One region of the Micromonospora sp. NPDC005203 genome, then DNA from elsewhere that is predicted to be linked to it. Evidence: riboswitches for the same ligand, from Rfam matches in the RefSeq annotation. Region 1 holds a riboswitch; each other region holds the start of a gene.
What was found. A riboswitch is a leader RNA that binds a small molecule or an ion and turns the genes downstream of it on or off. The one in region 1 is predicted to bind cobalamin.
Positions count from the first base shown of each region.

Region 2: linked by a shared signal. The riboswitch ahead of ACFYPM_RS24925 (acyl-CoA thioesterase) and the one ahead of bluB (5,6-dimethylbenzimidazole synthase) in region 1 are both predicted to bind cobalamin.
Region 3: linked by a shared signal. The riboswitch ahead of ACFYPM_RS25430 (ribonucleoside-diphosphate reductase subunit alpha) and the one ahead of bluB (5,6-dimethylbenzimidazole synthase) in region 1 are both predicted to bind cobalamin.
Region 4: linked by a shared signal. The riboswitch ahead of cobN (cobaltochelatase subunit CobN) and the one ahead of bluB (5,6-dimethylbenzimidazole synthase) in region 1 are both predicted to bind cobalamin.

Region 1 is NZ_JBIAKV010000011.1:167,137-174,704, forward strand. Features, by position in the region: gene ACFYPM_RS23460 (hypothetical protein) at 1-513, shown strand, start outside; partial or broken gene ACFYPM_RS23465 (vitamin B12-dependent ribonucleotide reductase) at 519-824, shown strand; gene bluB (5,6-dimethylbenzimidazole synthase) at 880-1,506, opposite strand; cobalamin riboswitch at 1,535-1,656, opposite strand; gene ACFYPM_RS23475 (bifunctional 5,10-methylenetetrahydrofolate dehydrogenase/5,10-methenyltetrahydrofolate cyclohydrolase) at 1,730-2,629, opposite strand; gene ACFYPM_RS23480 (RNA polymerase sigma factor) at 2,862-3,431, shown strand; gene ACFYPM_RS23485 (CU044_5270 family protein) at 3,450-4,415, shown strand; gene ACFYPM_RS23490 (FAD-dependent monooxygenase) at 4,492-5,604, opposite strand; gene ACFYPM_RS23495 (DUF2332 domain-containing protein) at 5,751-6,686, shown strand; gene ACFYPM_RS23500 (MerR family transcriptional regulator) at 6,727-7,568, opposite strand, start outside.
Region 2 is NZ_JBIAKV010000013.1:23,874-31,441, forward strand. Features, by position in the region: gene ACFYPM_RS24920 (copper resistance protein CopC) at 1-1,546, opposite strand, end outside; cobalamin riboswitch at 1,677-1,891, shown strand; gene ACFYPM_RS24925 (acyl-CoA thioesterase) at 2,088-2,525, shown strand; gene ACFYPM_RS24930 (DinB family protein) at 3,129-3,668, shown strand; gene ACFYPM_RS24935 (hypothetical protein) at 3,778-4,113, opposite strand; gene ACFYPM_RS24940 (winged helix-turn-helix domain-containing protein) at 4,770-4,997, opposite strand; gene ACFYPM_RS24945 (hypothetical protein) at 5,535-5,708, shown strand; gene ACFYPM_RS24950 (helix-turn-helix domain-containing protein) at 5,726-6,295, opposite strand; gene ACFYPM_RS24955 (alpha/beta hydrolase) at 6,373-7,302, shown strand; gene ACFYPM_RS24960 (CPBP family intramembrane glutamic endopeptidase) at 7,372-7,568, shown strand, end outside.
Region 3 is NZ_JBIAKV010000013.1:142,780-150,347, forward strand. Features, by position in the region: gene ACFYPM_RS25425 (enolase C-terminal domain-like protein) at 1-541, opposite strand, end outside; cobalamin riboswitch at 1,094-1,311, shown strand; gene ACFYPM_RS25430 (ribonucleoside-diphosphate reductase subunit alpha) at 1,507-3,831, shown strand; gene ACFYPM_RS25435 (ribonucleotide-diphosphate reductase subunit beta) at 3,885-4,880, shown strand; gene ACFYPM_RS25440 (MerR family transcriptional regulator) at 5,064-5,978, opposite strand; gene eno (phosphopyruvate hydratase) at 6,097-7,362, shown strand; gene ACFYPM_RS25450 (hypothetical protein) at 7,474-7,568, shown strand, end outside.
Region 4 is NZ_JBIAKV010000006.1:217,672-225,239, reverse strand. Features, by position in the region: gene ACFYPM_RS16510 (VWA domain-containing protein) at 1-1,868, opposite strand, end outside; gene cobN (cobaltochelatase subunit CobN) at 1,865-5,533, opposite strand; cobalamin riboswitch at 5,796-5,925, opposite strand; gene ACFYPM_RS16500 (hypothetical protein) at 6,554-6,889, opposite strand; gene ACFYPM_RS16495 (RNA polymerase sigma factor) at 7,010-7,568, shown strand, end outside.

The sequences.
Region 1 (7,568 bases):
CGCGACAAATGGGTGGTCGCTGTCGACGTGCCAACGGGACGGGTCCGGCAGCTCTTTCCGCTGGAATGGGATACGTTGCGAGGCGGCCACCTGTTCGGTGGCGTCGGTGCGTACCTGGACGACCGGGCCGGGCCGTCGCTCGTGCACACGGGCGCGGTGCACAACGGCGGGGGAAGACTGCCGGGAAACGCCGTCGTGGTCCGCCGCCGGTATCTGACCGGTGAGCTGCAATGGATCTTCACCGCCGATCGGGAGGCCACCGCCCTGGACGCCGACGACACTTTCGTCTACGTCGTGTTCAACACGGGGGAGCTGGTCGTCCTGAGGACCGAGGACGGCAATGTCCACGCGCGACATGAACTACGGATCGCCGGCCACCCGGTTGTACCCCTCTCGCTGAGGCGGATAGATGTCGGCCGCCTGGCGATCGGCACCCTCGACGGCCAGGTGCTTGTCGTTCCCGTCCCGGCGGCTGTAGGAGAGGTCGCGGGGCGGCGTGTGGGTCAGGCTTGAGCGAACAGCGGGCCGCCCAGTTGCGGGCCGAGGCCGCCGCCGTCACCGGCGCGGAGCTCACCGCGATGGCGTCGTCCGCGCCGGTGGAGACCCCGGCCAAGCCGGAGGCTGTCGCCCAGCCGGCCCAGGAGATGGCCGACGTGGCCGCCGCCAAGCCGGCGCCGAGTGTGGGTTCCAGCACCGAACTGCTGGAGGCCGTGATCGGCAAGGCCGCCGACGCGCCGCTCTGCTTCACCTGCGGTACGAAGATGCGCCCCGCCGGTAGCTGCTACGTCTGCGAGGGCTGCGGCTCCACCAGCGGCTGCAGCTGACACGTCAGCGACGAGCCCCGGGCGTTCGCGCGCCCGGGGCTCGTCCGTGTGCTGGTCACTCGGACCAACGGTCGTGGTGTATCACCGACGACAGCGGACGTCGCTGACGCCAGCCGTGCCGCTCCAGGTCCGGCGTCTGCTCCAGATGGGTGACCGGGCCGAGGCAGAGCCACGCCACCGGGCGGACGGTGGCCGGGATGCCGAGCAGATCGCGTAGGAACGGCTCCCGGTAGAACGAGACCCAGCCGACCCCGAGCTGCTCGGCGGTTGCGGCCAGCCACAGGTTCTGGATCGCCAGACAGACCGAGTAGAGGCCGGCGTCGGTGATCGCGTGTCGACCGAGTACGGCCGGCCCACCCCGCTCCGGGTCGTAGGTGACCACGACCGACAACGTCGACTCTCGTACGCCATCGATCTTAATCCGGGCGAAGCGTTCCGCCGCCGGACCGTCGAGAGTGGCCGCGAAAGTGTCCCGCTCCCGCTCTACGTGTCGGTGGAACTCCTGCCGCAGCTCTGGATCGCGGACCAGGATGAAGTCCCAGGGTTGGGAGAGACCGACGCTCGGTGCGGCGTGCGCCGCCGTGAGGATCCGATCCAACGTATCCGCGGGGATCGGCGCCCCGGTGAATTGGGCACGTACGTCCCGGCGGCGGTGGATGGTCTCGTAGAGCTCGTTGTTCACGGCAGGCTCCCGCTGCGCTCGCGCCCCTGACGGGGCGATGACGCGAGGCCGGTCTTCGGACCCCGGTCACCGCGGCGGACCCGTGCCGGACTCACACCGGCTTCCCGATTCTCCCCACTCGCGCGGGGCACCTCGCAACGTCTGTGCCACCGCGCACCATAGCGGCCCCCACGAACCTGGGACTAACCCCGCCATGAATGCGCGGTTGGCGCAGCGGTGCGGGCTACTGGCTCGCTCGCTCGGCCGCGCGTACGGCGTTGCGGAACAGCATCGCGACGGTGGTTGGACCGACCCCGCCGACCCGGGGCGTGATGGCGCCGGCGACCTCGGCGCACGCTTCGTCCACGTCCGGCAGGAGACGCCGCCCTTCGTAGCGGACGCCGGCACCGATGACGACGGCGCCGGGCCTGACGTGCTCAGGCCGCACGATCCGGGGTACGCCGGCGGCGGCGACGAGGATGTCGGCGCGGCGGGTGTAGCGGTCCCAGTCGGGCACGCCGGTGTGGACGACGGTGACGGCGGCGTTGGCGGTCGGGCGCTTCTGGGCGAGCAGCATCGCCAGGGGACGGCCAAGGGTGGCGCCGCGACCGAGGATGACGACCTCACGACCGGCGACGGGGATCTGGTGGTACGCCAGGAGTGCTTCGATGCCGGCGGGGGTGCACGGCAGCGGGCCGGGCAGGCCGACGGCGAGACGCCCCATGTTCAGCGGGTGCATGCCGTCGACGTCCTTGTCCGGGTCGATGGTCAGCAGCGCCGCGTCGTAGTCCAGATGCCCCGGCACCGGATACTGCACGAGCAGTCCGTGCACGGCGGGATCGGCGTTGAAGCGGGCGATGGCCTGGTGCAGCTCGGCCTGGGTGACGGCGGCGGGCAGATGCACGTGCGGGGACGCGAACCCGAGCGCGACGGCCTGGCGCTGCTTGATGGCGATGTAACCGGCGCTGGCGTCGTCGTCGCCGACGAGAATGGTGGCGAGGCTCGGCGTGATCCCGCGGCTGCGGAGTGCTGCGGCAGCGGCGGCGGTCTCGGCCAGGACGGCTTCGGCGACGGGAGCACCCGGCAGGAGCCGGGCCGGGCCCGACGAGGTGTGGTGTTCGGTGGATTCGCTTGTCGTGGTCATGACGGTCCCTCGACGCGGGCGCCCAGGCGGTCGACGCCCGCGAGAGGCTCCCCGATGGTTCCACCATCCCCGTGCCGCCAGTCGCCGGTGCCTCGATAGTGCCCCATCACCAGGGCGACTGCCCAGCTGACCGGCCGTGCCGCCTCGGGCGGGGCCCACTCGCCCGGGGGTTTGGTAACACCAGCGGTCCGGCTGACGAAGAAGAGGTGTGAGTGACGAGAGGGGACAGCCTGTGCGTGAGCCCAGCGAAGCGGGGGGTGACATCTCCGGCATCGGGGCCGATCCGGTGGCCTTCGAGGTCTTCTACCGGCGGCACCTGGAGGCGGTGGGCCGGTTCGTGGCGCGGCGGGTCGACGACCCGCACCTCGCCGCCGACCTGACCGCCGACGTGTTCCTCGCGGTGATCGAGTCGGCGGACGGCTACCGGCCGGACCGGGGTAGCCAGGTCGGCTGGCTGTACGGGGTGGCCCGCAACGTCATCGGCGACGAGCGGCGTCGGGCGGCCCAACGGCTGCGGGTGACCGGCCGACTGGCCGGACGACGGGACCTGGGTCCCGATGACATCGCCCGCATCGAGGAGCGGATCGACGCCGAGTCCGTGGCCCGCCACACCTATCGGGCGCTGAGCGAGCTGCCCGAGGGCACCCGAACGCTTGTCGAACTCGTCGCCGTGGACGGCCTCAGTGTCGCGGAGGCGGCGACCGTGGTCGGGATGTCCCCGGTCGCTGCTCGGGTCCGCCTGCACCGTGCCCGTCGCGTCGTCCAGGCCGTGCTCGCCCGTCCGGCCACCACCCTCGCCTGATGAGACGGAGCTGACATCATGAACAAGATCGAACAGTCGACCGAGGGTTTCGAGGAGCAGCTCCTCAGAGACCTGACCGCCCACGTCGCTCGGCGGGCCGAGGTGGCTTCGGCGACCCGCGCCGCCGGACTCCGTACCCGGTTCCCGCGCGGTTGGCGCCTGGCCGGAGCGTTCGGACTGACCGTCGTCCTGACCGCCGGCGCGCTGGCGGTCCAGACGATGGGGGTGGGCGACAGGCCGCCGCCCACGGCAACCGCGTCGGAGATCTTCCGGATGGCGGCCGACGCCGCCCGGCAGCAGCCCGAGCTCACCGCCCGACCCGACCAGTACGTCTTCACGGAATCCCTGGTGACGCTACGGGACGAGCCGGCCAGCGGCCCGTACCGGACACATCGGACCGAACTGTGGCAGTCGGCCGGCGGAGTCGCGTACACGCAGGCACGCTATCGACCGGAGACCGATCCGAACGGGTGGAGCGAGGTGCAGGTGCTCCGCCTCGATGATCCCGGGGATCCCGACCGGCAGCTCGACGCCTTCCAGTCGCCCGCGTACCACGGCGACCTGCCCACCGATCCGGACGAGTTGCTCCGATACCTTCGGGACCACCCGGTCGACCTGCACCTCCCCGAAGGAGCCGATGAGGAGGCCGTCTACGGGGACGAGAGCATGGTGTACACCACCGCGCGGATGATGCTCCAGGGCTACGTGCCGCCCCGAGCGCTGGCGGCGCTGTTCGAGTTGTTGGCGCGCGAGCCCGGGGCCGTCGTCATCTCTGGCGACGTGGTGGACGCCGCCGGTCGGCATGGGGTGGCGATCCGGATGCCCGGCGTGATCGGCGGTAACGAGGACTTCCTCTTCGACCGGGACACCCACGTCTTCCTCGGCCGCCGAGGGTCGGTGGTGCGCGACGGCAAGGAGTCCCTGGGACTGGCTTTCGCGCTACTCCGCATCGCCATCGTCGACCGGCCGGGCCAGCAGCCCTGAGCAGTGCCGGGCGGGTCGCCGATCAGGAGGTCACGCGAGAAGACGACGGGAAGGGGCAGCGCCGCGTGCGGGCGGTTCAGGGCTGGGCGAACAGCGGGCCGTAGTTCGAGCGGAACATCTGCTCACCCAGGCGGCGCATCACCAGGTCGCGGAGCGCGGGCGGGAGCCCGGTGGCCCGGTCGCGGCGGCGGGTCTGGCTGAGCACCCAGTCGGTACGCGGGCGTCGCCGCGCCTCGTACCCGCGCAGGGCTTCGGCGATGGACCCGGCGGCGGCCAGCGACGCGGCGAGCACGACGCCGTCCTCCAGTGCCATCGCCGCGCCCTGGGCCATGTTCGGCGAGGTGGCGTGGGCGGCGTCACCGATCAGCAGCACCGGCCCCCGGGACCAGGCGTCGAGCACGACCTCCTGGTTCGGCCCGGCGTACAGGGTGCTGTCGTCGTGGTCGAGGGCCTTGAGCATGCTCGCGACCGGCTCGGTGAACGTCGCGGCCACCTCGTCGCGCCAGCCGGGTCTGTCGACCACCGGGCCGTCGTTGTAGTAGCAGTACGTCTGCTCGGCGCTGATCGGGATCGTCAGGAACTGCCGACCACGCCCCAACTGCACCGACCAGACCGGCTCGGCGTCGATCCGGGGGGCGATCCACCGGTACGCGTACTGGCCGAGGTCGCGGGCCGCCGGAGCGTCGAAGGCGAGCCGCCGGACCGTCGAGTTCACCCCGTCCGCGCCGAGCACCAGGTCGTACCGTTCGATGTTGTGGTCGTCGAACTCGACGGCGACCCGGTCGCCCTCCTCGGCCATTGCGACCGGGTGGCGGCCCCAGCGGATCGGGGTGTCCCGGACGCCGGCGAGCATCGCCCGGTGCAGGTGTGCCCGGGGCAGCGACACGCACGGCCCGACGCCCCGCCACAGCGCGGTCACGTCGATGTCGAAGAGGCGGCCCCCGCGCTGGTTGGCGCTGCGCTGTCGGGTGATCTCCACGGCGACGTCGGCGACCGGCTCCCGCAGACCGAGTACGGCGAGCATGCGGGTCGCGTTGCCGGTGAGGTAGATGCCGGTGCCGGAGTCGGTCGGCCCGGGTGCCCGCTCGACCACGTCGATGGTCGCGCCCCAGTCCCGCAACGCGGCCACCGTCGCGAGCCCGGCGACACCTCCACCGACGATCAGTACCCGGACACCGTTGCCCCGCATGACACACTCCTCCCCGTTGCCCCTGCCCGCACCGCCGCTGAGCTGCTGCTCGACGGGCCGGCCGCCGCAGCACTCTACGAGGGCGGTGAGTCAGCACACGGGAACGGGGGCTGAACTTGCGAGGAATGGGCTGCGACGATGAGGGCATGACGACCGCTGAGGCGTACGCCGAGTTCGGCAGCCGCGAGGCGCGCGGCGTGTCGCCCACGTACGAGCGTCTGGCGCAGGCCGTCGCCCGCGACGACGCCCTGCTCGCCCTGCTCGACAGGCTCCCGCCGGGCAAACGGCAGCCGAATCTGCTGTTCGGCGTCGTGCGCTGGCTCGGCGGCCCGGTCGACGACCCGGTCGCGTTTCACGAGTACGCGGTGACGCACTGGCCCGCCGTCGAGGCGGAGCTGCGCACCCGGGCCACCCAGACCAACGAGAGCGGCAGGTGCGCGGTCCTGCTGCCGGTGCTCGCCGCGCTGCCGCAGCCCCTCGCCCTGCTGGAGGTCGGCGCGTCCGCCGGGCTCTGCCTCTACCCCGATCGGTACGCGTACCGCTACGGCGATCACGAGGTCGGCTCCGGCGAGCCGGTCCTGGAGTGCACGGCCGGTGGGTTGGTGGCGCCGGCCCGCGTACCCCGGGTGGTGTGGCGGGCTGGTCTGGACCTCAACCCGCTCGACGTGACCGACCCCGGCGACGTGTCCTGGTTGGACGCTCTGATCTGGCCGGAGCACGCGCACCGGCGGTCCCGGTTGCGTGCCGCGGCGGCCCTCGCCGCGGCCGACCCGCCGCTACTGGTCCGCGGCGATCTGGTGGACGACCTGCCGGCGCTGGCCGCCCGCGCGCCGGCCGACGCGACGCTCGTGGTCTTCCACACGTCCGTGCTCTACCAGGTGCCGCCGCCGCGCCGGGACGCGTTCGTCCGGCTGGTCCGTGAGCTGCCGGGGCACTGGATCGCGAACGAGGCGCCGGAGGTGCTGCCGTACGACGGGTTGCCCGACCCGCCGAGCGACGCGCTGCACAACGTCCTCGCGCTCGACGGGCAGCCGCTGGCCTGGACCCGGGGCCACGGCCAGGCGATGACCTGGTTCGGCTGAAGCCACCCAGCCACCCAGCCACCCAGCCGGCTCGGCCGGCTCAACGAATCGGTGCCGGCATCCGGGCGTGCAGGGCTCGGATGAACCAGTCCACCGCCGGCGCGGTCGCATCGCCTGTCGACCAGCCGTTGAGCACCGCCAACAGGTCGAGGTAGCGGTCCCGGCGGGGATCGTTGGCCGGCACCAGCCGGTCGAGCAACCGCTGACGCAGGTCGGCGTCGTCGGAGTGACCGTGCAGGCTCGCGTACCGGCTGGTGGCTGCCGCGACCACCGGATCGGCGTCCGGGCTGGTCGGGTCGAGTCCGGCCGCGAGGGCGGGGGCCACCGCGTCCCGGACCACCGCGACGGCGTCCGGGCGGGGCAGCCCCGGGACGTCGTGGTCGGCGGCGTGTTGATGCGCCAGCCGCCGCATCCGTGCCCGGAACTCCGGCTCCCGGCACATCTCGGCCAGTTCCAGCCACGCCTCGACCTGCTCGGTGGTGGGGTCGTCGGGAAGTTCCGGTGTCATCGACACGATCACACCCGGGTACGCGGGCTGGTCGCCGAGGCCGGCGAAGACGCTGGCCAGGAAGTCGGCGACCAGGTGCCCCCGTTCACGGGCGGTGAGCTGGACCAACCGATGCAGGTCGTCCACCTCGGCCGGCCCCGACCCGCGCTTCGCCGCGAGGGTGAGCACCGCCTGGCGCAGCCGCAGCACCCGGATCTGCACCGCCAACGCCTCGGCGTGCGCGGCGGCCACCTCGGGCAGGGGCACCTCGCGGTCCACCACCCGCCGGATGGTGGCCAGGTCCACGCCCAGGTCGCGCAGCGTCCGGACCAGGTCCAGCCGGGCAACCGCCGCGGCGTCGAAGAGGCGGTAGCCGCTCGGGCTCCGGTCCGTCG
Region 2 (7,568 bases), on a different contig from region 1:
GCAGGTGCTGGTAGCCGGACAGGTCACGGCCGACCACGATCAGGTGCAACGGCTTGTCGTGGACGACCGCGAAGCGGGTCGCCGGTTGCCGGTCGGTCCCGACGATGCGGAACCGGTAGTCCGCGCGTACCCCGGGCGGTTGGGACCGCTCCAGTGGTTGCAGGGTGTAGCCGCCGGCGCTGACCGTCGTCCCGGTCGCCAGCGTCTCGCCCGTCGCGCCGTCACCCCGATGCGTGTGCGGCCCGGTGCCCGCCGGATGTTGGTGCCCGTCGTTCGCGGAGCCCACCTGCCCCGCGGCGGGCGGACCGCCAGCGGGCTGTCCGGCGGTGCGGCTCGCCGGGTTTCCGTCGCCGGTCCCGATGCGGGCCAGCCCGAAGCCGGCCAGTAGCGCGATCACCAGCCCGCCGACGAGCAGGGCCAGGTGGGTGTTGCTCAGCCGGGATCCGGGCGCCGCGGCGGTGAGGTCCGGGTCGGGTCCTGGTCCGGGCTCGACCGTCGGCTCGCCGTCCGTACCGGCGACGGTTTGATCGGTCGGCGTCGGATCGACCGCGACGCCCGTGCGGGCCGTGACGACCGCGTTGCCCTTGCCTGCCGCCGGCACGGTGGTGGCCCGCCGCTTGTCGCCCGGAGTCGGCGCGACGACGGTCTTGCGACCGTTGGCCTTGCCACCGCCGACGGTCTTGCCGCCGACGGCCTTGCCGCCGACGGCCGGGCCGGTGCCGGCCCTGTTCGTGGGACGGGCCCCACCGCCGCGTCGAGCGTAGCTCGCCGGCGAGGTACGGCCCCGGCCGGTGGGTTTGCGGGTGGACGCCGATCGGCGACGCCAGACGATGTACGCGGCCACCGCCCCGGCCGCCGCGACCGCCAGCGCCCAGCCGGCCCAGGCCAGTGCTCCGGGACCGCTGTCCCCGGTCGACCCGGTCGACGGTGCCGCTGCGGCCGGCGGGGTCGACGCGTCGTCCGCGGTGGTCGGCACCGCCGAGGCCGGCCCGGACGTGTTGTGCTGCTCGGTGGCGGCCACCAGCGCCGGGTCCGGCTGGGTCGACGGCGGGCTCCACCCCTTCGGCGCTGCGGCCACCCGCCCGTCGTAGCGGAAGGTCAGGGTGCCCCGCACGGTGTCGCCGTCCGAGGCGACCGACAGGTAGCTCACCGAATACTGGCCCTTCGCGGGCAGGTGGGCGACGGTCACCACCGCGGGGAACCCCGTCGTGTACTCCCGTGGCTCAAACTGCCCGTTGACCAGGAAGTACTCCCGTACCGGCTTCTTCAGCGGCTTCGGCTCGCCCTGCGACCAGCCGTCATCGACCCGGGTGCCGTCCGGGGCGGTGACCGTGAAGAACGCGTTGGCGGCGGCCTTCTCGGTGAAGTGGAGCCGCACCGCCGTGAACGGCTCGCGCACGGTGGAGCCGCCCGCCGGTGTGGACTCGGCGAGGGTCCCGTGAGCTGCGGCGGGTTGAGCGGACGCGAGCAGGGCGACCGCCGAGGCGAGGAGGAACGCGAGGAGGCCCGAGACCACCCGCCCGCAAGTCTGGGGGAGACGACGCATCTGGATATCCTCACCCTCGCGAGACTTTTTTCAAGAGGTGGCGATCTTCTTCCTCCAACGACAAAAGTTGAGGACGAGGTCGCGGGTCGCCGCAGCGGGACGCCCCGGGTGGACACATTCCCTGGCCAGCTATGCTGCCGACGGCGCTGGTTCGCCCCGTCGTGACCGGCTGGGCGTCCTAAGAGGGAACCCGGTGGAAATCCGGGGCTGCCCCGCAGCGGTGAGTGGGAACGACCGCCGTCATCAGCACTGGGCCAACGGCCTGGGAAGCGACGGCCAGTAGGGGACCGGCGCGACCGGTCAGGCCCGCGAGTCCGAAGACCTGCCGGCGCCGCGTACACAACCGTGTGCGCTGCCGTCGGCCTCGCGGGTGGGCTGAGCGGGTGACGGGCCGTGTGTGTGGCGCACGGCCAGGTCCTCGTCAGCGCGTGTCCGCGACCCGGCGGTGTGGTTTCCCGAGGGACGGACTACCGCTGTGCACGACACCACCACGATCGCCGGCCGAGCGCCGTCGGCGTCGCACCTGACCCTGTCGCAGATCATGGACCAGCACCACACCAACCTGATGGGTACGGTGCACGGCGGCCGGATCCTCAACCTCATCGACTCCGTCGCCGGTGTGGTCGCCGCCCGGCACTCCGACGGGCCGGCGGTGACCGCCGCCATCGACGAGACGGCGTTCCTGCGCGCGGTGCGGGTCGGTGACGTCGTACACGTCGACGCCCGGATCACCTGGGCCGGCCGCAGCTCGATGGAGGTCGCCGTCAAGGTGACCGCCGACCGGTGGGACCGGGCGGTGCCGCCCACCGACGTGGCCACCGCCCACCTGGTCATGGTCGCCATCGACGACGACGGTCAGCCTCGTACGGTGCCGCCGCTGCTACCGGAGACCGACGGGGACCGGCGACGGTACCGGGAGGCGGAGATCCGCCGGAAGCACCGGCTGGCGCTGCGGCGCGCGCTGCTCGACGACGGCTGACGCGCCCGTTGTGGCGGTGGCCTGGTCCGAGGAGCCCGCTCCACCGTCGCCGGCAGGCCGGGGCATGCCCGGATCACACGCGGGCATACCCCGGCCTCGTCGCATTGCTGCCGCTCGCCCTGGCGTCCGGTAGGCGTCACGGCGCTCTTGACGCCGGATTTGGTAGTGGCAGCCGGATACCCTGCTCGATAACCGACCGGGGAGAGCCAATGGGCCTGTCAAGCCGTGAGTGTCCAGACTGCAGACGACGGGTCAAGGAGCCGTTTCAAGAGACAATCACCGGCCGCAGGGTCTGCCCTGACTGCGCCAACGCCCTCTTCATGGGCTCTGCTGCCGGCGCAATCACGGGGAATGTCGGCTCCGGGTACGGCGTCTGGGCCATGCTCATGCGCAAGATCCGGCGTTCGTCTGAGCGGCGATCCGAGTGACGACCAGGACGACTGTGCCCGGACGTCCATGAACTCCGGTGGACCTCAAGGCAGCTCAATCGGTGGTTCCTGCGGGACGAAGGTGTCAAGCATCGCCAGCGATGCGCGCCGACGTCGAAGTTGGTCCACCGCAACTCACTTGACCGGTGTGATCCGCCCGCGGTGTGGTGGCGCCGTGAGCAAACTGTGGACCGCCCCCGAAAATGACCCCAGGACCTTCGGTCAGCCCGTCGGCGAGAAGGCGACCTACCGGGAGTACCTCGGCAACTACCGCCTGACCATAGAGATGAAGTGCGACGGACTGGACGCCGAGCAGCTCGGCCGACGCGCGGTACCGCCCAGCACCCTCAGCTTGCTCGGCCTGGTCCGCCATCTGGCGCAGATGGAGAACCAATGGTTCCAGCGTGTGCTGCAAGGGCGAACCGACGCACCGTGCCTTTACCAGCACGAGGACGACCCGGATTGGGACTTCGGGGGCGCGCTCCCCGACCCGGCCGTGGTGAAGGACGCCTTTGCAACCTGGAAGGTCGAGATCGCCAAGGCGGACGAATGGCTCGACGCCCTCGACGAGGCCGACCTGGGCCGCGAGGTGCTTGTCGACGGTGGCAGCCACGCCACGCGCGACGTGGTTGTCCACGTGATCGAGGAGTATGCGCGGCACGCTGGCCACGCCGACCTCCTGCGCGAGTGCATCGACGGGCGAACCGGCCTGTGACCCACCAGGACGGTGGGTCAGCATGAGGACCGCCGTCAGGATGCAACCTCACCGTGAGTTCAGCCGATGCTTCAGGGCAGTTCGGAGGGCCGTGTTGGTTGCCTTGGGGTCAAGGAGTCCGTGGCTTTGGCGATACGTCGGGCGCATCCATGTGGAAGACCGCCGATGGCTGGCTAGGTCGCCATCCCTCAGTCAGAGCCTTGCGGACGACTGCCGCGACCGTCGACGGTAGAACAGGGACGGGCGGGCCGCCGATCCAGTTGCTCGGATGGTCCTGAGGCATGCTGACCAGCAGCACGCCGCCCTTGCAGTCGGCTTGCTCGATGGCGAGGGTAAGGGGCCGCTCGCAAAGCCCTTGGGCGTAGGTTGGCTTCCCGCGCACTCGCCACCGGTAGACGATGTCGTCGACCGTGATGAGCCTTGCGCCCTTCTTGGTCAATGCCATATCAATCGCCTCGCGGTCAGCTTGTCGGGTGCCGGCAGCTAAACACGGTGCCTCGGGCCGTGGGGCGGGCACACAGGGGGCACAAGACACCGCGAAACGTCGTCAGCAGCGAACAACTATGGGAGCCTGAGACGCCTTCTCGGCAGGTGTCGGATAGCATCGCCGCTGGTAGCGCGGTAGCGGCCCTTAGTTCCGCTTCAACATCTGAGTCAGGAGTTCCTGGCTCGCACGAAGTCCGCGTAGTCCTCCCGGGCAACCCCGTGGTTGACCCAGCGATCCGGCGACGCCCCGGTCGTTCGCTGTGCTAATTCCAGCGCTTCGGCCGGGTCTTCAACGTGACCGATCAAGCGGCCAGGCCCGGGTCGTCCTCGCCGTCTGGGTCCAGCGACGGGAACACCGACAGGTCCCGGCGGTTCTCGTCGTCCAGGTCGACACGTTGTAGCCCTCTTGCCAGGGCCAGATGGACACCCAGCGGATGCCTTCGTCGCCCGCAACCACGACGGGTCCGAGGAACTGCTCGACCGCCTTCTTGCGGTGCAGCGCGCCAAGGAGGAACGACCTGCTGAGGTATCGCACCCTCGGAGGTTGACCGCGGACCGATCCGAACAGTGCGCTCAGAACTTGCAGGCGTGAGGTCGCCGCTGCGGCGGCTGGTTCTACGGAGAAATTCGCTCGGCGACGAAGACGCCAACGCCGGGAAGAGTCTCGGTCATCCCTTTGATCCGTAGTACCTGCATGGCGCGGTCGATCACCGGCTCGGTGACCCCGTAGTGCTCGATCAACTCGCGCCGACTGGGCAGCTTGGAGCCGGGCTGGAACTCGCCGGACTTGATGCGTTCGGCGAGGTCGTCGGCGATTTGCTCGTAGCGGTAACGCGGTGGCACGTGACTCTCCTCGGTTGGCAACACGAGTAGACCACTTCGGGCATCCACGCCTCCAGATTGCTCCGGCACAAGGAGACAGCAGTGCTCCCTTCGGCATGGGCAGGGCAGATCCTGGCGCGAGCGGGGGAGGCGAGCCGGTGAAGCGAGTGTCGTACGACGAGTACGTGCTGGCGGTGGCGCTGACTTTCGCTCGCCGTCACCGGCCCGTGTGGTCCTGGCGACACTGGCGGCGCATGTGTCGCTGCGGAGGCGAGCTGCCATGCCGAAGCCACCACCGCATTCCGATCGACCGCGGTCACTGGCCCAGCCAGGACGGCCCGCCGTGACCACTCACCACCCGATCAGGCCGGCCTGGACGTGTGGCGGCTGTGCGGGGGAGTGGCCATGCCAGACCCGGCGTCGAGAGTTACGAGCGGAGTACGACTGTGCCCCGGTGTCACTGGCCCTCTACCTGGCGGCTCAGCTCGTCGACGCGACCCAGGACCTGGCCCACGTTCCCGCCGGACACCTGCACTACCGATTCCTCGGCTGGACGCGGTGAGCATCCTGCGTCCGGGTGACGAGAAGTTCCACTACAGCGACGGCTCGCACAAATGGATCCCACCGGACCCGGACTACGACCAGGAGGTCTGGGACGAGCAGGTCCGCCAGCACAAGCACGGCCACCTCCGGAACGAGCGCCCGAAGGTCCGCCTCCAACGCCTCGTCTGACCCCAGCGATGCCGCAGTTACTCGCTCAAGGGCCGGGTGGCTGTGGCCGACTCAGGTGGCGTCGATGGCGTGTCCGGTACGACGACGAGGCTGACGACGCGGCGGGTCCGGCCGGCGCGGGTGTTGCCGGTCCGGCTGACGACGGCGTGTTCGATCTCGGCGACCATCGTGGCGAACTCTTCGTCGGTGAGCCAGACGGCGGCCTGTCGGTAGACCACGCCGTCGCGGTGGGGGTCGGCGTGTTCATGGGCGAGGTAGCGGTCGAAGTCGCCCAGCAGTGACGCCACGAACGTGGTGTAGGCGCGTCGGTGATCGTCGAGGGTCATCGCGGCCCGGGCGGCGGGGCTGACCGTGCCCTGGTCTTGGCGTACCCGGTAGCTGCGCTCCACCGTGCCGCGTACTCGCCGCTCGTCGACCACCTCCAGCACGCCCGCCTCGACCAACACGGCGATGTGCCGGTACATCGTCGCTGGAGGGACGTCGGGTAGGCGCTCGCGCAGCTGTGTGGTGGTCAGCGGGTCGGTGTCGAACAGCGTTTGCAGGATGCGCATCCGGACGGGGTGCAGGAGAAGGTCTGCGGTTGCCATGGACCCATCTTCCCACATACGATAATGTTCCCACGCCTGATAATGTTCGCAGGGCTGAGAATAATAGGAGGTCACGCATGACGGATGTCGACATGACGGCTATCGCGGACGACGGACTTCCCCTGGTCGGCACGCTGACTCTGCCCGTCGGCCCTGGACCGCACCCGGCTGTCCTGCTACTGCACGGCTCCGGGCGACTGGATCGCGACTCCAACACCGCGCGCCTCCGGATGGAGCTCGGACCACCACTGGCCAGCAGGCTGGCAGACGCCGGGATCGCCACGTTGCGTTACGACCGGCGCGGTGTCGGCGCCACGGGCGGCGATTGGCGCGCGACCGGATTCGCCGCCGGTCGGCACGACGCCGCCGCCGCGCTACGCGCCCTCGCTGCCCGACCCGATATCCGGACGGAGGCCGTTGGCGTGCTCGGGCACAGCGAGGGTGCCGTTCACGCCATGTCCCTCGGGGCACGCCCGGAGGTCGCGGCGGTGGTGCTGCTGGCCGGGTTCGCCCGCCCAGGGGAGGACGCCCTGCGCTGGCAGGCCGCGATGATCGCCCGCGACCTGCCCGCTCCCGTACGACCGCTGCTACCGATCCTGCGATCCCTGGCCAACCGGCAACTCGCCCGCATCAAGACGTCCAGCACGGACGTGGTGCGCGTCCTCGGGAGGCCAACCAACGCCCGGTGGCTGCGGGAGTTGCTCGACCACGACCCGCGCCCCGACCTGGCGAACATCAAGGCCCCCGTCCTGGCCATCACCGGCGGCGAGGACGTCCAGGTCGACCCGGCGGACCTGGACGAGATCCGCAGGCTGGTGCCCGGCGACGTCACGGTCCACCGGGTTCCCGACCTCACCCACGTGCTGCGTCGCGACTTCGGCCGTCCGTCGGTGCGCTCCTACCGGCACCTGCTCCGCCAACCGGTCGACCCCGACCTGCTCGCGCAGGTGGTTGGCTGGCTCGCCCACCGACTACACCGGGCGCCCGAAACGGTTCGTGTCGGGTAACCGCTGGCTCACCCCCACACGGAGCCAACCCCAACAACCCCTGTTCCTCACCCCGCGAAGGGAAATGTCGTGACCACCGCAACCCCCGCTCGCCACCATGACGGCCTCACCACCTTCTGGATCGTCACGTTTGCCTGGACCTTCGCCTTCTGGCTGTTTGCGATCACACTCGATGGACCGGCGATGACGTCCCCCACCCTCGTTCCGTACCTCCTCGGTGGATTCGGCCCGGTGATCGGCGCGATCGCCGTCCGGATACGGCGCTC
Region 3 (7,568 bases), on a different contig from region 1:
GACGGGCCGCCTTCGTGCTCTCCTTGGCGCGCAGGATGGCCAGTGCCTCGTCCCGGGTCAGCGCGTCGGACAGGTAGCGCAGGTCCGCGATGTCGACGAGTTGCTCGGGGGACATGTCGACGAGCAGCCGCCACAGCGGTTTGTCGGCGACCCGGGCGACCAGATCCCACGACGCGTTGAGGACGGCGGCCAGCGACAGGTGCACGACACCCTTCTCCGGGCCGAGCCAGCGCAGTTGGGAGTCGGAGGTGAGCAGACGGTAGACCGCGCCCATGTCCGCCGCCATCGTCGCAACGTCGACGCCGACGAGGCGCTGTGCCTGGTGGACGGCCGCCGCGACGACGATGTCGTTGCCCCGGCCGATGGTGAAGGTCAGGCCGTGGCCCGCGAGTGGCGCACCGCTGCTGTCGACGCCGTCGGTGTGCAGGACGACGTAGGCCGCCGAGTAGTCGCCGTCCTTGTTCATGGCGTCGGAGCCGTCAGCGGTCAGGGAGGTGGGGAAGCGGACGTCCTCGACGGTGACGGCGGTGATCTGCGGCATGCGCTCCTCGCCCGGTTAGGCTAAAGATCAGATGATCTCTGGGAGTATACGGAGGGTCGATCCGACGCGTCAACGACGTCGATCCGTCGGGAATCGAAGACATCCAATGTTTCTTCGTGCTGGAGATTCGTCGGTGTGCGGTCCCCGTGATCGCAGTACCCGGTCCGCGAGCGCTGAATGCGGTGGTGGCGACATTCGCCGCGCTGGTAGGCACCTTCGACGGGTGGCACCTCGTCCTCGACCCGGGCACTGCTGCGGCACCGCCGGCCCGATGAGGACGGTGGTGCGGGATATGAGGAGTGGCCCAGAAGATTAGATGTCCACTCCGGATAGCTGCATTGACGCCTAATTATGGGTAGGGATCTTTACATCTAAAGACTTAATACATCACACCTTTCCGGATGTCGACACCTGTTCGTGTGCCGCGCCGCGCGGGTGTCGGTCCACCGCGCCCCGGCGTGGTCGGCGTGGTGGGTGACGACCGTCACGGAGGCCGCCGTCAACACGCCCGAGACCGACATGTGGGGTGTGACAACCGCAGCGTCCCTATATATGGTGTCGAACGCAGCTGGTTCGGCCGCTCATCCGGAGTGGTCGAGGTAAGAGGGAACCCGGTGGAAATCCGGGACTGTCCCGCAGCGGTGAGTGGGAACGACAGCCGTCAGAAGCACTGGGCCACGAAGCGGCCTGGGAAGCGACAGCCAGTAGGAGACCGGCCAACCCGGTCGTGCCCACGAGTCCGAAGACCTGCCAGCGCGCCGCGTACCCGCACCCGGGTGGGCGGCGGTCCGAGGCCGCGTGGGACGGCCGACGCCACCTGACCCACGCCGTGCCGGCGTGGCGTCCGTCGGTGTCTGTCTCCACGCGTTCGAGGGGCCATCAGGTCTCGAACTCGCGAGGAGTGAGTGGTGACAGTCACCGAGGTAGTCCCGGTCCGCGGCGACGCGGCCGTGCGGCGCACGCCGATGCAGGTGCGCAAGCGCAACGGCACCACCGAGTCCGTGGACGTCAACAAGATCGTCCGTGCGGTCGAGCGGTGGGCCGACGACCTGGCCGACGTCGACCCGATGCGGGTCGCCACCCGCACGATCAGCGGCCTGTACGACGGCGCGACGACGGCCGAACTGGACCGGCTCTCCATCCAGACCGCCGCCGAGATGATCGGTGAGGAACCGCAGTACTCGCGCCTCGCCGCCCGGCTGCTGTCCGGCTACGTCGACAAGGAGGTGCGTCGACAGGGCGTCACCTCGTTCAGCGCGGCGATCCGGATCGGCCACGCCGAGGGCCTGATCGGCGACGACACCGCCGTGTTCGTCGCCGCCCACGCCCCGATGCTCGATCACGCTGTCGATCCCGACGGCGACCGACGATTCGAGTACTTCGGCCTACGCACGGTGTACGACAGGTACCTGCTGCGTCACCCCACCAGCCGGCTGGTGCTGGAGACCCCGCAGTACTGGCTGCTCCGGGTGGCCTGCGGGCTGTCCCAGACGCCGGACGAGGCGGTCGGCTTCTACCGACTGATGTCGAGCCTGGCCTATCTGCCCAGCTCGCCGACACTGTTCAACTCCGGCACCCGACACACCCAGATGTCCTCCTGCTATCTGGTCGACTCTCCGCGCGACGAGTTGGACTCCATCTACCAGCGGTACGCCCAGGTCGCCAACCTGTCCAAGTTCGCCGGCGGCATCGGCATCGCGTACTCCCGGGTCCGGTCCAGGGGTGCACTGATCCGCGGCACCAACGGGCAGTCCAACGGGATCGTGCCGTGGCTGCGCACGCTGGACGCGAGCGTCGCCGCGGTCAACCAGGGCGGCCGGCGCAAGGGCGCGGCCTGCGTCTATCTGGAACCGTGGCACCCGGACATCGAGGAGTTCCTGCAACTGCGGGACAACACCGGTGAGGACGCCCGCCGCACCCACAACCTCAACCTGGCCAACTGGATCCCGGACGAGTTCATGCGCCGGGTCGAGGCCGACGAGGTGTGGTCACTGTTCGACCCGCACGAGGTACCCGAGCTGCCCGACCTGTGGGGGGAGCGGTTCGACGCCGCGTACCGGCAGGCCGAGGCGCAGGGCCGCCACGTGCGGCAGGTCCCGGCGCGAGAGCTGTACGGCAAGATGATGCGCACCCTCGCCCAGACCGGCAACGGGTGGATGACCTTCAAGGACGCCGCGAACCGACTGTGCAACCAGACCGCCGAGGACGGCAACGTGGTGCACCTGTCCAACCTGTGCACCGAGATCATCGAGGTGTCCAGCGACGCCGAGACCGCCGTGTGCAACCTCGGCTCGGTGAACCTCGCCGCGCACCTAACCGACGGCGGCATCGACTGGGAGCGGCTGCGCGCCACCGTCCGTACCGCCGTGACCTTCCTGGACCGGGTCATCGACATCAACTACTACCCCACCGAGCAGGCGGCGGCGAGCAACCCCCGCTGGCGGCCGGTCGGGCTCGGGCTGATGGGCCTGCAGGACGTCTTCTTCGCGCTGCGGCTGCCGTTCGACTCCCCGGCCGCACGGGAGCTGTCCACCCGGATCAGCGAGGAGCTGTACCTGACCGCGCTGGAGACCTCCGCCGACCTGGCGCGTCGCTTCGGCGCGCACCCGGCGTACCCGCAGACCCGCGCCGCGCGGGGCCACCTCCAGCCGGACCTGTGGGGTGTCGAGGGTACGCAGACCGCGCGCTGGGACGCGCTGCGCCAGCGGGTTGCGACGGACGGGCTGCGCAACTCGCTGCTCGTGGCGGTCGCGCCGACCGCGACCATCGCCTCGATCGCCGGGTGCTACGAGTGCATCGAGCCGCAGGTGTCCAACCTGTTCAAGCGCGAGACCCTGTCGGGGGAGTTCCTCCAGGTCAACACCGCTCTGGTCCGCGAGTTGAAGGCCCGCGGTCTGTGGACCAAGCGGATCCGCTCGGCGATCAAGCGGGCGGAGGGATCGGTGCAGGACATCGCCGAGCTGCCGGCCGGCGTCCGGGAGTTGTTCCGCACCGCCTGGGAACTGCCGCAGCGGGCGCTGATCGACCTGGCCGCCGCCCGCGCCCCGTTCATCGACCAGTCCCAGTCGCTGAACCTGTTTCTGGCCGCGCCGACCATCGGCAAGCTCTCCTCGATGTACCTGTACGCCTGGAAGGTCGGGCTGAAGTCCACGTACTACCTGCGCTCGCGGCCCGCCACCCGGATCCAACAGGCCACCGTCAGTGCTGTCGCACCCGTCGCCGTCGCCGTCGACGCGGAGGCGCTGGCCTGCTCGCTGGAGAACCCCGAGTCGTGCGAGGCCTGCCAGTGACCGCCACCGACGCCCGTACCGCCGCCGCCACCACCGACACGAGGACCACGCACATGCTGCTCGACCCCGGGATGGACCTCACCCTGCGCCCGATGCGCTACCCGCACTTCTTCGACAGGTTTCGCGACGCCATCCGCAACACCTGGACGGTCGAGGAGGTCGACCTGCACGCTGACCTCGCCGACCTGGACAAGCTGTCGCCGGCCGAGCGGCACCTGGTCAGCCGGCTGGTGGCGTTCTTCGCCACCGGCGACACGATCGTCGCCAACAACCTGGTGCTCAACCTCTACCAGCACGTCAACAGCCCCGAGGGTCGCCTCTACCTGTCCCGGCAGCTGTTCGAGGAGGCCGTGCACGTCCAGTTCTACCTCAACCTGCTCGACACGTACGTGCCCGACGAGACCGAGCGCTTCGAGGCCTTCGCCGCCATCGAGAACATCCCCTCGATCCGTCGCAAGGCCGAGTTCTGCTTCCGCTGGATCGACTCCCTGAACGACCTGCGGGAGCTGCGGACCCGGAACGACCGCCGGACGTTCCTGCTCAACCTGATCTGCTTCGCCGCGTGCATCGAGGGGCTGTTCTTCTACGGCGCCTTCGCGTACGTCTACTTCCTGCGCTCCCGGGGCCTGCTGCACGGCCTGGCCTCCGGCACCAACTGGGTGTTCCGCGACGAGTCGATGCACATGGCGTTCGCGTTCGACGTCGTCGACACCGTCCGCGCCGAGGAACCGGACCTGTTCGACGACGACCTCGCCGACCAGGTGCGGCAGATGCTCGTCGAGGCCGTCGAGTGCGAGGTGCAGTTCGCCGAGGACCTGGTGGGCCACGGGGTGCCCGGCCTGACGCTGGCCGACATGCGGGAGTATCTCCAGCACGTCGCCGACCGCCGCCTGGTCCAGCTCGGCATCGCCCCGCACTACGGGTCGAGCAACCCGTTCGGCTTCATGGAGTTGCAGGACGTGCAGGAGCTGTCCAACTTCTTCGAGCGGCGGGTGTCGGCGTACCAGGTCGGGGTGGAAGGCACCGTCGCCTTCGACGACGACTTCTAACGACGGCGGCCCCGTGTCTCCCGCGCGGAACGCCCCGCCCCCCGTCCCCGCGATCTTGCACTTTCTGTCGCGACATAAGAGGGCATTGCGCGCAAATCGGCGACTGAAACTGCAAGATCGGCGCGGACGGGGGGCGGTCCGGTCTCTTCGAGCACGGGGTTGTGGCGAGTTCGACGACGACTTCTAGGCGGCGACCGATCCGGGGGCCTCGCGTCGCTTGGTGAGCCACCGCATCACGTGCAGCGGGTGCGACGCCGGGTCCGGAATCGGATGGAAGACGTGTTCGACCTCGCCGTCGGCGATGATCAGCGTCAACCGCTCGTAGAGCGTCATGTCGCCGGCGGTGCGGGTGGGCAGCCGCAGTGCGGCGGCCAGGGTCAGCCGCGGGTCGGGAATCAGCGGGTACGGCAGCCGCAGCCGGTGTGCGAGTTCCCGCTGGTACCCGGTCGACTGCGCGGACAGGCCGTACACCCGGGCCGCGCCGGCCGCGCGGAGCTCCGCGTGGTGGTCGCGGAACCAGGCGGCCTGCTCGGTGCTGCCCCGGGCGCCGTGGACCTCCAGCAGCCCGTTGGGCAGGTCGACACCCGGCCGCCCGGTCAGGGGGTACACGAAGATGACGGTGCGCCCGACGCCGAGCGCGCCGAGGTCGACCGGGCGGCCGTCGGTGCCGTAGAAGGACAGGGGCGGCAGGCGGGTGCCGACCAGCGCGGCGGGGTCGGTGCCGACCGCCGCGCTGCCGGGCACGACCTGGGTCGCGGCCGCGTCGAGGCGGGCGTCCAGCGCGTCCCGCTGGGCGGTCAGTTTGCCGATCCGCTCCTGTAGGCCGGTGATGGTGCTGCGGTACGTCGCCACCGCCGCCGCGCACACGTCGGCGTCGTCGGCGCCACCGGCGATCGACTCGACGAACGGGCGGGTCTCCTCCACGGTGAGGCCGAGCGCCATCAACTCGCGGATCTGGGCCACCAGCCGCACCGCGATCGGGTCGTACTCCCGGTAGCCGTTGCCCAGCCTCCGGGGCACGACCAGGCCGGCCGACTCGTAGTACCGCAAGGCCCGGACCGTGGTCCCGGTCCGTCGTGCCAGCTCACCCACCCGCATCCCGCGACCCTAAACCCGCACCCCGGGGTACGGGTCAACGTGTCGATCGTCGCGGTGCCAGGGCCGCCGTTTCCTGCCAGTCTGGCGGCGAAAAGGCAGCTTGAACAGGGAGTGTGTGATGACGGCAATCAGTCGGGTGTGGGCTCGGCAGATCCTCGACAGCAGGGGCAACCCGACCGTGGAGGCCGACGTGGTCCTCGCCGACGGGTCGACCGGCCGGGCGGCCGTGCCCTCCGGTGCGTCGACGGGAGCGAACGAGGCGGTCGAGCTGCGCGACGGCGACGACACGCGTTTTCACGGCAAGGGCGTCACGACGGCCGTCGCCGCGGTGACCGGCGAGATCGCCGACGCGGTGCTCGGACTCGACGCGGAGGACCAGGCGCTGATCGACGAGACGATGATCGCTCTCGACGGGTCGAAGGACAAGGGCCGGCTGGGTGCCAACGCGATCCTGGCGGTCTCCCTGGCGACCGCGAAGGCGGCGGCATCGGCACACCGGCAGCCGCTGTACCGCTACGTGGGTGGCGTCGGCGCCCGCCTGCTGCCGGTGCCGATGATGAACATCATCAACGGCGGCGCGCACGCCGACAACCCGCTCGACTTCCAGGAGTTCATGATCGCCCCGGTCGGGGCGCGGACGTTCGCCGAGGCGGTCCGGATGGGCGCCGAGGTCTTCCACACCCTCCGGAGGTCCCTCGCGGCGGCCGGGCACAGCACCAACGTCGGTGACGAGGGCGGCTTCGCGCCGAACGTCACGGACGCCGACGAGGCGCTGCGTTTCGTGCTGCGCGCCATCGAGGACGCCGGGTACGAGCCCGGCACCGACCTGACGATCTGTCTCGATCCGGCCAGCTCGGAGTTCTTCCGCGACGGCGTCTACGACTACGTCGGTGCGGGGCGTCAGCGCACGGTCGAGGAGCACATCGACTACCTGGTGGACCTGCTCGCCCGGTACCCGATCAGTTCGATCGAGGACCCGATGGCCGAGGACGACTTCGCCGGGTGGCAGCGGCTGACCGCGGTGGCGGGGGAGCGGGTGCAGTTGGTCGGCGACGACGTCTTCTGCACCGACGTCGACCGGCTGCGCGACGGGATCGAGGGCGGTTACGCCAACGCGATCCTTGTCAAGGTCAACCAGATCGGCACGCTCACCGAGACCCTCGCGACGGTGGACGCCGCCCACAAGGCGGGCTACCGGGTGGTGCTGTCACACCGCTCCGGGGAGACCGAGGACACCACAATCGCCGACCTGGCGGTGGGCGTCGGCTGCGGGCAGATCAAGACCGGCTCGCTGTCGCGCTCGGACCGCACAGCCAAGTACAACCAGCTCATCCGCATCGAGGAGGAGCTGGGCGACCGCGCCGTCTACGCGGGAAGTCGCTGAGAGCACGACCTCGGCATCCTCGTTGCTCTGCGTCGATTGCCTGGCAGCGCCCCGGCCTCTATAACTGGAGGTTCACTTCCGTCGATTCGACGGGCTTCCAACGGGGGTTCCATGAAGAGAACGTCAATTCTCGCTGCCAGTCTGCTCGGCGCGGCGCTGGTCGTCAGCGCCGCGCCGGCACCTGCCCAGGCCGCCGACCTCCTGCG
Region 4 (7,568 bases), on a different contig from region 1:
TCGGTGAGCAGGGCGAGCACCGCGTCCTTCACGGCGCTCATCCGCTGGCGGGCGCCCATCGAGCCGCTCGCGTCCACCACGAACAGCACGAGGTTGCCCTCGCGCCCCTCCCGGACCGCCTCGCGCACGTCGTCCGGGCGCAGTCGCAGCGGGCCGGTCAGCCGTCCCCGGGATGCCTGGTGTGGCGCGGCGGCCCGGACCGTGGCCGGCAGGTGCAACGCCGCGACCCGGCCCGTCGGCACCCGCGCTCCGGTGGTACGCCCCCGCCCGGTGCGGGCCCGGGAACGCCGGCCGGGCACCCCGTCACCGACGCCGGGCGCGGTGAGCACCTGCGCCCGCAACCCACCCCGGGGTACGGCCACCGACTGGGACTCCCCACCGCGGGTCGGGTCGTCGTCACCGGTCGCCGATCCCCGGCCCCCGCGCGGGCGCGGGTTCTGATCGTCGTCACCCCGGTCGCCCGGTTGGCGCTGCGGCCAGCCGTCGTCGTCACCCCGGTCGCCCGGTTGGCGCTGCGGCCACCCATCGGCACCGTCTTGGCCGTCGGTGCGCCCGTCTGGGCCACTGCCGTCGCGCGCCGCCGAGTGCCCGGCCGACCCGGATGCACCCTGCTCGGCACCGTCGCCGCTGCCGTCGCCCTGCGGGCCGCCGCCGTGCGGGCCGCCGCCGTCCGGACCGCCACCGTTCGGGCCGCCGCCGTTCGGGCCGCCGCCGTTCGGGCCGCCACCGTTCGGGCCGCCATCGTTCGGGCCGCCATCGCCGGCCGGGCCACCGCCCCGGGGACCGGTGTCGTCCGGGCCACGGTCGTCGGGGGCGTCGTCGTCCGGCTCGTCGGGGTGGGCGTCCTGGGCACGCTGCAACGCCTCGTCGAGGCGCTTCTCGTCCAGCCCCGGAGTGTCGAACGGGTCGCGACGGCGACGGTGCGGCAGGGCCAGCCGGGCGGCCACCCGGACGTCGTCCACGGTGACCCGGTCCCGACCGTGCCAGGCGGCGTGCGCGAGAGCGGCACGGGCGGTGACGATGTCGGCACGCATCCCGTCCACGTCGAACGCGGCGCACACCTCGGCGATCTGCCGCAGCGCGGCGTCCGGCAGGCGTACCCCGGGAAGCCGGCGGCGGGCGGCGGCCACCTGGGCGGCGATCTCCGCGTCGGCGTCGGCCCAGCGGGCGGCGAACCCGGCCGGGTCGGCGTCGGCGGCGAGCCGGCGGCGGACCACCTCGACCCGCACCTCCGGGTCCCGGCTGGCGCCCACCTCCACGGTGAGCCCGAACCGGTCGAGCAACTGCGGACGCAGCTCCCCCTCCTCCGGGTTCATCGTGCCGACCAGCAGGAACCGGGCCGCGTGGCTGACCGAGACGCCCTCGCGCTCGACGTGGCTGCGACCCATCGCCGCCGCGTCCAGCAGCAGGTCCACGAGGTGGTCGTGCAGCAGGTTGACCTCGTCGACGTAGAGCACTCCCCGGTGGGCGGCGGCGAGCAGACCCGGCTCGAAGGCGCGCACGCCCTCGCCGAGGGCCTTCTCCAGGTCCAGCGAGCCGACCACCCGGTCCTCGGCGGCGCCCACCGGCAACTCCACCAGCCGGGCCCGACGGGTCTCGGCGGTGGCGTCGGCCGGATGCGGCCCGTCCGGGCAGGCCGGGTCCGGCTCGGCCGGGTCACAGCCGAAGCGGCAGCCGGCGACCCGGCGGACCGGGGGCAGCAGCGCGGCCAGCGCGCGCACGGCGGTGGACTTGGCGGTCCCCTTCTCCCCCCGGACCAGCACCCCGCCGATCGCCGGGGACACCGCGTTGAGCAGCAGCGCCAGCCGCATGTCGGCCATGCCGAGCACCGCGCTGAACGGATAGGTCGCGGTGACGGTCTCGGTCATGCCCGGTCCTCCAGGTCGCCCTCGCTGGCCAGGTACGTGTCGCGCAGCCGGTCCAGGGTGGCCGGCTCGGGTTTGGCCCACAGCCCCCGGTCGGCGGCCTCCAACAGGCGCTCGGTGATGCCGCGCAGCGCCCACGGGTTGGACTGCTCCAGGAACTGCCGGGTGGTATCGTCGAACAGGTACGCGGCGGCCAGGTGCTCGTACATCCAGTCGTCGACCACGCCGGCGGTGGCGTCGTAGCCGAACAGGTAGTCCACGGTGGCGGCCAGCTCGAACGCGCCCTTGTAGCCGTGCCGGCGCATCGCCGCGATCCACTTCGGGTTGACCACCCGGGCGCGGAACACCCGCCGGGTCTCCTCGCCCAGCGTGCGGGTGCGCACGTCGTGCGGCATCGCCGAGTCGCCCACGTACGCCTGCGGTGACGTGCCGGTGAGGTGACGGACCATCGCCACCATCCCGCCGTGGTACTGGAAGTAGTCGTCGGAGTCGACGATGTCGTGCTCGCGGGTGTCCTGGTTCTTCACCGCCACCGCGATCCGGGCGAAGGAGCGTTCCATGTCGGCGCGCGCCTCCCGCCCATCCAGGCCCCGGCCGTACGCGTAGCCACCCCACACCGCGTACACCTCGGCCAGGTCGGCGTCGCTGCGCCAGGTCCGGGCGTCGATCAGGGGCAGCAGGCCCGCGCCGTACGCCCCCGGCTTGGAACCGAAGATCCGCGCGGTGGCCCGCCGCTCGTCACCGTGCTCGGCGAGGTCCGCGGCGACGTGCGCCCGCAGGTAGTTGTCCTCGTCCGGCTCGTCGAGGGCGGCGACCCGCCGCACGGCATCGTCGAGGAGCGCCACCACGTGTGGGAACGCGTCGCGGAAGAACCCGGAGATGCGCACGGTCACGTCGACGCGCGGCCGGCCCAGCTCGGCGGTCGGCACCACCTCGATGCCGGTGACCCGCCGCGACCGGTCGTCCCACACCGGCCGGCAGCCCAGCAGCGCGAGCACCTCGGCGATGTCGTCGCCCTGGGTGCGCATCGCGCTGGTGCCCCACACGGTCAGACCCACCGAGCGGGGGTACGCCCCGGTGTCGGCGAGGTGCCGGGCCAGCAGCGAATCCGCGAGGGCCACCCCGACGTCCCAGGCGTTGCGGCTGGGAATGGCCTTGGGGTCGACGGAGTAGAAGTTGCGGCCGGTGGGCAGCACGTTGACCAGTCCCCGGGTGGGTGAACCGGACGGGCCGGGCGGCACGAACCGGCCGTCGAGCGCCCCGAGGGTGTTGGTCAGCTCGTCGGTGGTCCGGTCCAGCCGGGGCACCAGCTCGGTGGCGGCGAAGTGCAGCACCGCGGCGACGTCCGGGATCGACTGGCCGGTCACCTCGGCGACCACCGCGTCGACGGCCTCGGCGTCCCAGCCGAGCGTCTCCATCCCGATAACCAACCGCCGGGCGAGGGCTTCGATCAGGTCGACGGCGTCGGCGGCGGTGCCGGCCGGCCCGTCCACCACGTCGGTCAGCGCCGTGGGCACCGCCAGTCGTTCGCCCGGTGCCGCGAGCAGTTCCTGCTCGTCGAGGGAGTACGCGACGGCGAGCGCCTGCCGCAGGCCGGGCAGGGCTCGGGCGCCACCCCAGATCTGCGGGGCGCGCAGCACCGCGAGGACCAGGTTGACCCGGGGCTCACCGGTGGGCGCGTCGGCGAGGATGTGCAGCCCGTCGCGGATCTGCACGTCCTTGATTTCGCAGAGGTACCCGTCGAGGTGCAGCACGAAGGTGTCGAAGTCGTCCGCGTCGGGCATCGCCTCGGCGTGCAGGTCGTGGTGCAGCTCCGCCGCGCGGACGAGGTCCCAGATCTGCGCCCGCACGGTGGGCACCTTGGCCGGGTCGAGGGCCTGCACGGTGGCGTACTCGTCGAGCAGTTGCTCCAGTTTGGCCAGGTCGCCGTAGGTTTCGGCGCGGGCCATCGGCGGCACCAGGTGGTCGATGACCACGGCGTGCGCCCGGCGCTTGGCCTGGGTGCCCTCGCCGGGGTCGTTGACGATGAACGGGTAGACCAGCGGCAGGTCACCGAGGACCGCGTCGGGCGCGCAGTCGGCGGCCAGGCCGAGGCCCTTGCCGGGCAGCCACTCCAGGGTGCCGTGCTTGCCCAGGTGCACCACGGCGTCCGCGCCGAAGCCGCCATCCGCGACCGGGGCGGCCAGCCAGCGGTACGCGGCCAGGTAGTGGTGACTCGGCGGCAGGTCCGGGTCGTGGTAGATGGCGATCGGGTTCTCCCCGAAGCCGCGCGGCGGTTGGATCAGCAGCACCACATTGCCGAAGCGCAGCCCGGCGAGCACGATGTCCCCGCCCTCGGTGTAGAGCTGGCCGGGCGGCTCACCCCAGTGTTCCCGGATCCGCTCCCGCAGCTCGGCCGGGACCTGGTCGAACCAGCGCTGGTAGGTCTGCCCCGGTATCCGCGCCTCGGCGGCGGCCAACTGCTCCGGCGTGAGCCACTCCACGTCGTGACCACCGGCGGCGATCAGCGCGTGGATCAGCGCGTCACCGTCGTCGGGCAGCGCCGCGTCACCCAGGTCGTAACCGGCGTCGGCAAGCGCGGCGAACAGCCGGACCGCCGACACCGGGGTGTCCAGCCCGACGGCGTTGCCGACCCGGGAGTGCTTGGTGGGGTACGAACTGAGCACCACGGCGATCCGCTTGTCGGCGTTGGGCACGTACCGCAGCCGGGCGTGGCGCACCGCAATCCCGGCGACCCGGGCCGCCCGGTCGGCGTCGGCCGCGTAGACCGACAGCCCGTCGGCGTCGATCTGCTTGAACGAGAACGGCACGCTGACGATCCGGCCGTCGAACTCGGGGATGGCCACCTGCATCGCCGCGTCCAACGGGGACAGCCCGGCATCGCTGCCGGCCCACTGCTCGCGGGTGCTGGTCAGGCAGAGCGCCTGGATGATCGGCACGTCCAGGGCGGCCAGGGCGCCGACGTCCCAGGCGTCCTCGTCGCCGCCCCCGGAGGCGTCCGCGGCGACCGCGCCACCGGCGGCCAGCACGGTGACCAGCAGCGCGTCGCAGCGGGCGAAGAGCCCGAGCGGGCCCGCGCCCGTGGTCAGCCCTCGCAGCGAGCCGCAGAAGATCGGCAGCGGGTTGCCGCCGGCGTTGTGGACCGCGTCCGCGAGGACGTCGACGAAGTCGGTGTTGCCGGCGAGCGCGTGCGCCCGGTAGAAGACGATCCCCACGGTGGGCCGCCGCGGGTCGTTCGGGTGTTCGCCATGCACGCCGTACGCGGCGGTGGGCGCGGGCGGGGCGAACCCCTCGCCGGTGAGCAGCACCGTGTCGGAAAGGAACCAGGCGAGCTGCCCGAGGTTGTCCGGCCCGCCCTCGACGAGGTACGCCAACGCCTGGGTGACGACCCCGGACGGCACTGTGGAGATGGCCATCAGCTCCGCGTCGGGCAGCGCCTCGCCACCCAGCACGACCGTCGGCACGCCGGTGGCGAGCACCGCGGCGAGGCCGTCCGGCCACGCCTGCCGACCGCCGAGCAGGCGTACGACGACGAGGTCGACCCCGTCGAGCAGGACGGGCACCTCGTCGGCGGCAACCCGCGCGGGGTTGGCGAGCCGGTAGTCGGCGCCGCTGGCGCGGGCGGCCAGCAGGTCGGTGTCGGCGGTGGAGAGCAGCAGGATGCGCACGGCGGGCTCCGGAGAGTGACGCCCGGGCCGCTGAGGGAGGCGACCTGGACGAAGCGGGTGGGTGCGGCGTCAGCCGGTACGACGGCGCGGCCGGACTCACCGACGCGGGCGTCGGGGCCGGTCAGCGCCGGGCGCTCAGGTCAGCGGTACCGGAAGCCAGCGGCCTGGAGCGCAGTGTGACGATGATCGTCGATGAATGAGACGCCGTGCGTCATCGGGTCCTCCTCGGGTGTCCACGCCCTGGGGTACATCCCGACGGCCGAAGTATCCTGGCTTCCGGATCGACGCTCTCCCCCGGCCTTCCAACCGCAGACACACGGTCGTGACTCACGAGGGGGGATCGCTCCCCGGTGACAGTGGCGGGACCGCGTCGGAATCGCACCGACTTCCTTCACTGCCGTCAGGCCGCGAATGCTGCCACACCCCTCCGCCGCCGGTCAACGCCGACCCGACGTCGCCGAGCGGGCGACATCCATCGAAAGTCAGCAATGATTGCGTGCGAAGGAGCCCTGCTTCGCCGGCGTTAGGTCAATGTGTCGCGTCCTTTGCTCTGCTTCAACCGATGCACCAGTAAGTCGTCGCATCGTTGCGCCGGTTGAAGCAGAGCAAGGGACGCGCGCATGTCCCCTGGCCTGCGCCTATCGTTCGGTGGGACGGTGGCATCGGCGCGGTCACCTAGGATCGGTGATCACTGGCTCAACGTCCGCGATCAATCTCGGGGGTCGACCACCATCAGCGCCGCCCGATTCTTCCACCTCGCCGGTCGGGTCTGACTCCGTCCTGGCGGCTCGGACCCGGACGCGGTCCAGGCCGGCGTCGCCGTCGTCGCCGACGAGCGCGGCAGTGTGATGATCGACGCTCGGCAGAGCCCCGGGCACGCCCGGGAGATCCAGGCCACGCTCGTCGCCGCGGGCCTTCCGCGGCCGCGCTGGCTCGTCTCTGGTACGTCTCCAGCCAGGCCGAGCCGATGACACATGAGCAGGCACACTCGGTCGTCGAGGCCACCTGAGCCGACCGGCCTCAGCGGGCGTGGCGTTCCGGATGGGCCCGGCTCCACACCCGCATCCGTTCCGGATAGCCGGTGCGGCCCGCCTCGTACAACGGCACCGCGTGCTTGCGGGCGATGGCCCCCGCGGCGCGGGGCGTGCCGGTGCGGCGGCGGATCCACTCCCCGTCGTGGGCGATCGCCACCACTGTGGTGTCCGTCGCGGTGGTCTCCGGCTCCAGGTAGAACTCCACCCCGTGCCGGCTCGTGACGAACGCCTCCAGCGCGGCGAGGTCGTCCCGGGTCGCCTCCCGGTCCAGCTTCGTCGGGGTCGCCTCGACGCCCCGTGACCGGCGACTGAACCAGCTCATGCCCCACCCCTTCCCTCGACGCCCTCCAGTGCAGCACCGAATCCTGGCAATACGCTGCACGCCGGGTGGGAGACAGCTGACCCGACCGGGGGTTGGAACCCACCGAGCGTGGGCGGTGTCATGAGTGTGACCCGAACGGAGGTTCCCCTGGACGACGACGCGCTCGTCACCCGCGCCCGCTCCGGCGACCTGGCGGCGTACGACCTCCTGGTCGCTCGGCACACCGCGTCCGCGTACCGGACGGCGGCGCTGCTCGGCGCGGGCTCGGACTCCGAGGACGTCATCCAGGAGGCGTTCGTGAAGGCGTACCGCAAATTGTCCCGTTATCGGGGCGAGTCGTCCTTCCGGTCCTGGTTGCTCGCGATCGTCGCCAACGAGACCCGCAACCTGCACCGGTCGCGCGGCCGCCGCGACGGTCTCGTCCTGCGCGCCGCGGCGGCGGACCCGACGGCGGAGACCGCCGAGGACGGCGCGGTGGGTGCGGTCCTCGCCGGGGAGCGCCGCGCCGCGCTGGTGCGGGCCCTGCGGCAACTGCCGGTACGCGACCGCGAGGTGATCGTCTGCCGGTTCTTCCTCGACCTCAGCGAGGAGGAGACGGTGGCGGCACTGGGCTGGCCCCGGGGCACGGTGAAGTCGCGCACGTCCCGGGCCCTGGCGAAGCTTCGCGGCCTGCTCGACC